3 regions of the Pseudomonas sp. TZ252 genome follow, and region 2 is predicted to be linked to each of the others. Evidence: predicted binding sites of a transcription regulator. Region 2 holds the regulator's gene; each other region holds the start of a gene.
What was found. Region 2 encodes LexA, which represses DNA repair genes until DNA is damaged. Its sites were predicted from a motif close to CTGTNTNNNNANACAG; they were not measured.

Region 1 (2,265 bases), 3.0 Mb from region 2:
ACCACGTTCTCTTCGAAGCGACGGCCGATCAGGCGCTTCACCGCATACAGGGTGTTCTGCGGGTTGGTGACCGCCTGGCGCTTGGCCGGCTGGCCCACCAGGGTTTCGCCATCGTTGGTGTAGGCGATGATCGAGGGGGTGGTACGCGCGCCCTCGGCGTTCTCGATGACCTTGACGTTACCGTTCTCCAGGATAGCCACGCAGGAGTTGGTGGTACCCAGGTCGATGCCAATGATTTTGCCCATATTCACTCTCCAGAAACTTTGATTCCGTGCGACCCGCCCGTGGGTCTCGTGCTCGGTTGACTACCCAGATGGGGTCGTCGCGTCGAATTTCAAGCCTGCTCGTCGATGGAAGGCGGGGTTTCCGCCGGCGCCTTGCTGACCACCACCATCGCCGGACGCAGCAGGCGGCCGTTGAGCAGGTAGCCTTTCTGGAACACCTTGAGGACACTGCCCGGCTCGGCCGAAGCGCTTTCCTGCATGGCCATCGCCTGGTGCTGCTCGGGGTTGAAAGGCTCGCCTTCCGGGTTCAGCGCCTCCACCTGGTAGCGGCGCAGGGTGTCGTCGAACATCTTCAGGGTCAGTTCCATCCCTTCGCGCATCGGCTTGATCGCCTCGTCGTTGGGATCGGACATCTCCAGGCCGCGCTCGAGGGTGTCGACCACCGCCAGCAGGTCGCCGGCGAATTTCTCCAGCGCGAACTTGTGCGCCTTCTCGACATCCTGCTCCGCACGCCGGCGTACGTTCTGCAGATCCGCGACCATGCGCAGCGCCTGGTCCTGGGCGGCAGCCAGCTGCTCCTCCAGCTCCTGCACGCGGGCGGTCAGGTCCTCGGCGGCGCCGGTGGGCTGCTCGGGGGTCTGTTGATCCAGGGTCTGCTGTTCGTCAGCCATGCCACTCTCCTTCAAAAATAAGCTGGCAAATACAAGGCGAACGCATAAGTTCGCAACGTTGCCGGCTATATGGGGACGGCTTTCCACGGTTCAAGGGGCGAGCGGCAATTGCCAGCCGGAAAAAATACTGTATAAATAACCAGACAAAACCCACGGAGCCGCCCGCCATGCTGGTTCACCTGTCCGTTCACAACTACGCCATCGTCGAGCACCTGGATCTCGAACTCGCTACCGGCATGAGCGTGATCACCGGCGAAACCGGTGCGGGCAAGTCGATCATGCTCGACGCCCTCGGCCTTACCCTCGGCGACCGCGCCGACAGCGGCGCGGTCCGTCCCGGAGCGGACAAGGCCGACATTCTCGCCAGCTTCGACGTCAGCGCCATCGCCGAGGCCCGCGACTGGCTCGCCGAGCGCGACCTGGAACAGGACGGTCCGTGCATCCTGCGCCGGGTGATCACTGCCGAAGGTCGCTCGCGTGCCTACATCAACGGCACGCCTTGCCCGCTGGGCGACCTGAAGAGCCTGGGCGAACTGCTGATCGACATCCATAGCCAGCACGAGCACCAGTCGCTGCTGAAGAGCGAGACCCACCGGCGCCTGCTCGACGAGTACGCCGGCTGCCAGGAGCTGGCGCGCCAGGTGCAGCTCGCCGCGCAACGCTGGAAGCAGACCAGCCAGGAACTCGAACGCCTGTCGCGTAGCGGCGACGAACAGCGCGCCCGCCACCAGTTGCTCAGCTACCAGCTGGAAGAACTGGAAAACCTGTCCCTCGGCGAAAACGAACTGGAAAGCCTGGAGCAGGAGCAGAAGACCCTGAGCAACGCCGAAAGCCTGCTCGCCGCCTGCCGCCAAGTCGTGGAAATGTGCAGCGAGAGCGATGCCGGCAACGTCCTTTCCGCGCTCAATGCCAGCCTCAACCGCCTGACCTCGTTCAGCGGCCAGCCCGCCGCTCTCGGCGAAGCGGTCAATCTGTTGTCCAGCGCGCAGATCCAGGTCGAGGAGGCGATCGGCGAACTGAACCGCTTCGTCGACCACTTCGATGCCGATCCCAATCGCCAGCAGCAGGTCGAGGAGCGCCTGGACGTCATTTACTCCCTGGCGCGCAAGCACCGGGTCCAGCCCGCCGAACTGGCCGACCTGCAGCAGCGCCTGTTCGACGAACTGGAGGCGCTGAACGCCGACGACGAAGCGGTCGGACGCCTGGGCGACGAGCTGGCCGCCTACGCCCGGCATTACCAGGAAAAAGCCGAAGAACTGAGCCGCCTGCGCCAGGCCGCGGCCGCACCTCTTGCCGCCAGCGTGGAGCAGGAGATGCAGCGCCTGGGCATGCCCGGGGGGCGCTTCGCCATCGTCCTGCATCCCGGCGAC
Region 2 (2,265 bases):
GTGCCCCTGGCTCTGGCTGAAGGCCAGGCCGAGCAAGCGCATGAAGATCGACAGGTCGTTGCCGCTGCGCGGCTTCACCGCCATCGCCTGGGACACCAGCAGGTGCAGGAGGTCCTCCAGGGTGGCGTGCTGGGCCTCGGGCTTGGCCTGGCGACGATCCAGCTCCTTTTCCAGGCTGGCGCAGAATGGCCCGAGGAAGCGCGAGAACACCGCCTGGATCAGCGCCTTCTTCGAACCGAAGTGATAATTCACCGCCGCCAGGTTGACCCCGGCCTTGCTGGTGATCAGACGCAACGAGGTTTCGGCGAAGCCTTTTTCCGCGAACAGCTGTTCCGCCGCATCGAGAATGCGTTCGACGGTTTCCGACTGGGCCATGGTTTCTCCGCCTGACAAACACTTGTTTGAAACATACGTTTCAGCCACATCCCTTGTCAAGCGGCAGATGACGCACCAGTCAGGAAAATTACAGAGAAGTCCCGAAAAACGGAAGCAAGACACTGGCCAACTTCATCGTGACGCAGGACGAAATGTCATGCGGAAAATCATTGCCACGCCCCGCTCACTGTATATAATCCCAGTCACTGGATAAAAACACAGAGCGACGACATGCAGAAGCTGACGCCCCGCCAAGCCGAGATCCTCTCCTTCATCAAGCGCTGCCTGGAAGACCACGGCTTTCCGCCGACCCGGGCGGAAATCGCCCAGGAACTCGGCTTCAAGTCGCCGAACGCCGCCGAGGAGCACCTCAAGGCGCTGGCACGCAAGGGCGCCATCGAAATGACTCCGGGCGCCTCTCGCGGCATCCGCATTCCCGGCTTCGAACCGCATGCCGCCAACGACGATGAGGGCCTGCCGGTGATCGGACGGGTCGCCGCCGGCGCACCGATCCTCGCCGAACAGAACATCGAGGAATCCTGCCGTATCAATCCCGCCTTCTTCAATCCTCGCGCCGACTACCTGTTGCGCGTGCGCGGCATGAGCATGAAGGACATCGGCATCCTCGACGGCGACCTGCTGGCCGTCCACGTCACCCGCGAAGCGCGCAACGGCCAGGTGGTGGTCGCGCGGATCGGCGAGGAGGTCACGGTGAAACGCTTCAAGCGCGAAGGCAGCAAGGTCTGGCTGCTGGCGGAAAACCCTGAGTTCGCTCCGATCGAAGTCGATCTGAAGGAGCAGGAACTGATCATCGAAGGCTTGAGCGTCGGCGTGATCCGGCGCTGACAGGAGATACCATGCAGACCTCCCACTCGCTGCCCAGCGCCCAGTTGCCACTGTTCCAGGAAGCGTTCTGGGCCAGCAACGGCGCACCCTTGCTCGACGATGTCATCGACAGTCCTTCCAGCGCCTCCATCGAGGAACCCGCTGCCTTTAGCGAACTTTCGCTCAGCGGCCTGCCGGGGCACTGCCTGACCCTGCTCGCACCGATTCTCCGCGAGCTCAGCGAGGAACAGGATGCCCGCTGGCTGACCCTGATCGCTCCGCCGGCGAGCCTGACCCATGAATGGCTGCGCCGCGCCGGCCTGAACCGCGAGCGCATCCTGCTACTGCAGGCGAAGGACAACGCCGCTGCCCTGGCGCTCAGTTGCGAGGCCTTGCGCCTGGGCCGCAGCCACACCGTGGTCAGTTGGCTGGAACCGCTGAGCCGGGCGGCGCGCAAGCAACTGTCCCGCGCCGCCCAACTGGGCCAAGCACAGAGCCTGAATATTCGTCTGGGTTGAAAAAACGGCGGGGGACAGCGTTCAGTGCAGGACGCGGGGGCCTTCGTCGTGTTCCATCTCGCCCTCGGCAAGACGACCGGCCATTTGCACGCCGACATTGAACATGGCCTTGGCCACTTCGACATGCTGGCCTTGCAGGAAATTCTTCGCGTCCCCGGAGAACTCCAGGGTCACCAACGCCTCCTCGTCATCGGCGCGACGCAGCACGATGCGCCCGTCGGGCATTTCTACGATTTCAAGGAAGGATGTTGGCATGACAGACGCTCTCTACGAAGACGCGACATTGTAACAGCCCATCCAGTGCATCCCTAGCCCGCATCCGCCTTCCGGTTCCCCTCTCGCGCCTGTAACGGCGGTTCCAGAGCGCCCGGACGGCATCCGCTAAATTTTTTTGCTGGCAAATCAACCGAGTGGAACGGTAGGAAAATGTCCTACCGCTGATCGGCGAATGACGACGGCGTTACAGCTCCGTCAGGCTCTCGCGAAAACGCAGGACCAATTGCTTCAGCGACTGCCGCCATTCCTCGAGGGTTTCGCGAGAAAGCAA
Region 3 (2,265 bases), 650 kb from region 2:
CCAGCGCCCTTTCGATATCGGCGCGCGGCAGACCGCGTTGCGCCAGTTCCTCACGGATGCGCAACGGCCCATGGCCGCTACGGGCGCGACTGGCGATGAAGCTTTCGAGATAGCGGGATTCGTCGAGCAGACCTTCCTCGGCCAGGCGGTCGAGGGCAGGATCGATCAACTCGGCAGACGCGCCACGCTGGCGCAACTTGCGGGAAAGCTCGGCGCGCCCGTGCTCACGGCGCGCCAGCAGATCCATGGCCGCCCGCCGCACGGCGACGGGCGTATCGAGCACGATCGCCATTGGCCTCAATCGGCTTCGGCGTCAGCCACTTCTTCGGCGTCGGCCTTCACCGGGCCGCTCTTGGCCAGCAACTGGTCGCGAATGGTCTTCTCCAGTACCGAACCGATTTCCGGATTGTCTTCCAGGTACTTGGCGGCGTTCGCCTTGCCCTGGCCGATCTTGCTGCCCTGGTAGCTGTACCAGGCGCCGGACTTCTCGACCAGGCCCAATTGCACGCCCAGGTCGATGATCTCGCCGGTACGGTAGATGCCCTTACCGTAGAGGATCTGGAACTCGGCCTGGCGGAACGGCGGGGAAACCTTGTTCTTCACCACCTTGACGCGGGTTTCGCTACCCACCACCTCGTCGCCTTCCTTCACCGCGCCGGTACGACGGATGTCCAGGCGGACCGAGGCGTAGAACTTCAGTGCGTTACCGCCGGTGGTGGTTTCCGGGTTGCCGAACATGACGCCGATCTTCATGCGGATCTGGTTGATGAAGATGACCAGGCAGTTGGCGTTCTTGATATTGCCGGTGATCTTGCGCAGCGCCTGGGACATCAGGCGTGCCTGCAGGCCGACGTGGGCGTCGCCCATCTCGCCTTCGATCTCGGCCTTGGGTACCAGCGCGGCCACGGAGTCGACGATGATCACGTCGACCGCGTTGGAGCGCACCAGCATGTCGGTGATTTCCAGGGCCTGCTCGCCGGTGTCCGGCTGGGAGACCAGCAGGTCGTCGACGTTGACGCCCAGCTTGCCGGCATAGTCGGGATCGAGCGCGTGCTCGGCGTCGACGAAGGCACAGGTGGCGCCCTGTTTCTGGGCCTCGGCGATCACCGAGAGGGTCAGGGTGGTCTTGCCCGAGGATTCCGGACCGTAGATCTCGACGATCCGGCCCTTGGGCAGGCCGCCGATGCCGAGGGCGATGTCCAGACCCAGGGAGCCGGTGGAGATGGCCGGGATCGCCTGGCGCTCATGGTCGCCCATGCGCATGACCGCGCCTTTGCCGAATTGGCGTTCGATCTGTCCCAGGGCCGCGGCCAGGGCGCGCTTCTTGTTCTCGTCCATTGAAGTCCTCGCGAAGTCAGGGCGGCCGGACGGCCACGAACAACTGTATAAGTAGACAGTATTATTCCACAGGGCAAGTCGCTCGCCTACCCCCGACGGGAAGAATGTTCCGAACGGTTGCCCGCAGGCGCGGCTAGCCCGGGTTCTCGCCGTTGCTCATGCGCAGCAGGCCGGTCAGCGCGGTCGCCACCGTCTGCCGGCGCACGGCGTCGCGGTCGCCGTTGAACTGGCAGCGCTCACTGACCAGCCGCTCGCCGTCGGCCCAGGCCAGCCAGACCGTGCCTACCGGCTTTTCCGGCGAGCCGCCGTCGGGCCCGGCGACACCGCTCACCGCCACCGCGAAACGCGCCCCGCTGTGCCGCTGGGCGCCGCGCACCATGGCCTCGACCACTTCCCGGCTGACCGCGCCGACTGCCGGGAACAGCGACTCGGGCACCTCCAGCTGGAGGGTCTTCTGGCGGTTCGAGTAGGTCACGTAGCCAGCCTCGAACCAGCCCGAACTCCCCGGGATGCGGGTGATCGCCTCGGCGATGCCGCCACCGGTGCAGGATTCCGCCGTGCTGACCTGCTCGCCCAGGTAACGAAGGCTTTCGCCGAGGCGGGCGGCCAGTGCGGTCAGGTCGGACTCCATCAGGGTCATCACTGTTCTCCAGGGTAGAAACGGAAAGGGACTACCCTACACCATCGGCTTTTCCATTCAGAAGCAGCTTTCGGACAAGCGCAACCGCGCGAAGGCAGCGAATGCGCGAACATGCGTGTTCCATCACCGTCCAAGGAAAGGCACCCCATGAACATCGCGCCACTCAAGGTCTCTCTGCTCTCCCTCGCCCTGCTCCTCTCCCCCGTAGCCAGCCTCCCCGCCCATGCGGCCTGCACCGCCAACCTGGCCCTGCAACCCGCCAGCAGCCTGCCCGCGCTCGGCGGGCG

Region 1: recN (DNA repair protein RecN) is a predicted target of LexA. The motif match lies at 1,023-1,038, and genes of this name have one in related genera.
Region 3: recA (recombinase RecA) is a predicted target of LexA. The motif match lies at 1,382-1,397, and genes of this name have one in related genera.

Annotation. Positions count from the first base shown of each region.
Region 1 is NZ_CM148566.1:1,534,072-1,536,336, forward strand. Features, by position in the region: gene dnaK (molecular chaperone DnaK) at 1-245, opposite strand, end outside; gene grpE (nucleotide exchange factor GrpE) at 335-895, opposite strand; gene recN (DNA repair protein RecN) at 1,063-2,265, shown strand, end outside.
Region 2 is NZ_CM148566.1:4,582,794-4,585,058, reverse strand. Features, by position in the region: gene psrA (transcriptional regulator PsrA) at 1-375, opposite strand, end outside; gene lexA (transcriptional repressor LexA) at 607-1,221, shown strand; gene sulA (SOS-induced cell division inhibitor SulA) at 1,233-1,718, shown strand; gene ACYAF3_RS21230 (hypothetical protein) at 1,740-1,973, opposite strand; gene ACYAF3_RS21225 (DUF6586 family protein) at 2,179-2,265, opposite strand, start outside.
Region 3 is NZ_CM148566.1:3,928,315-3,930,579, reverse strand. Features, by position in the region: gene recX (recombination regulator RecX) at 1-292, opposite strand, end outside; gene recA (recombinase RecA) at 298-1,338, opposite strand; gene ACYAF3_RS18180 (CinA family protein) at 1,472-1,978, opposite strand; gene ACYAF3_RS18175 (TolB family protein) at 2,126-2,265, shown strand, end outside.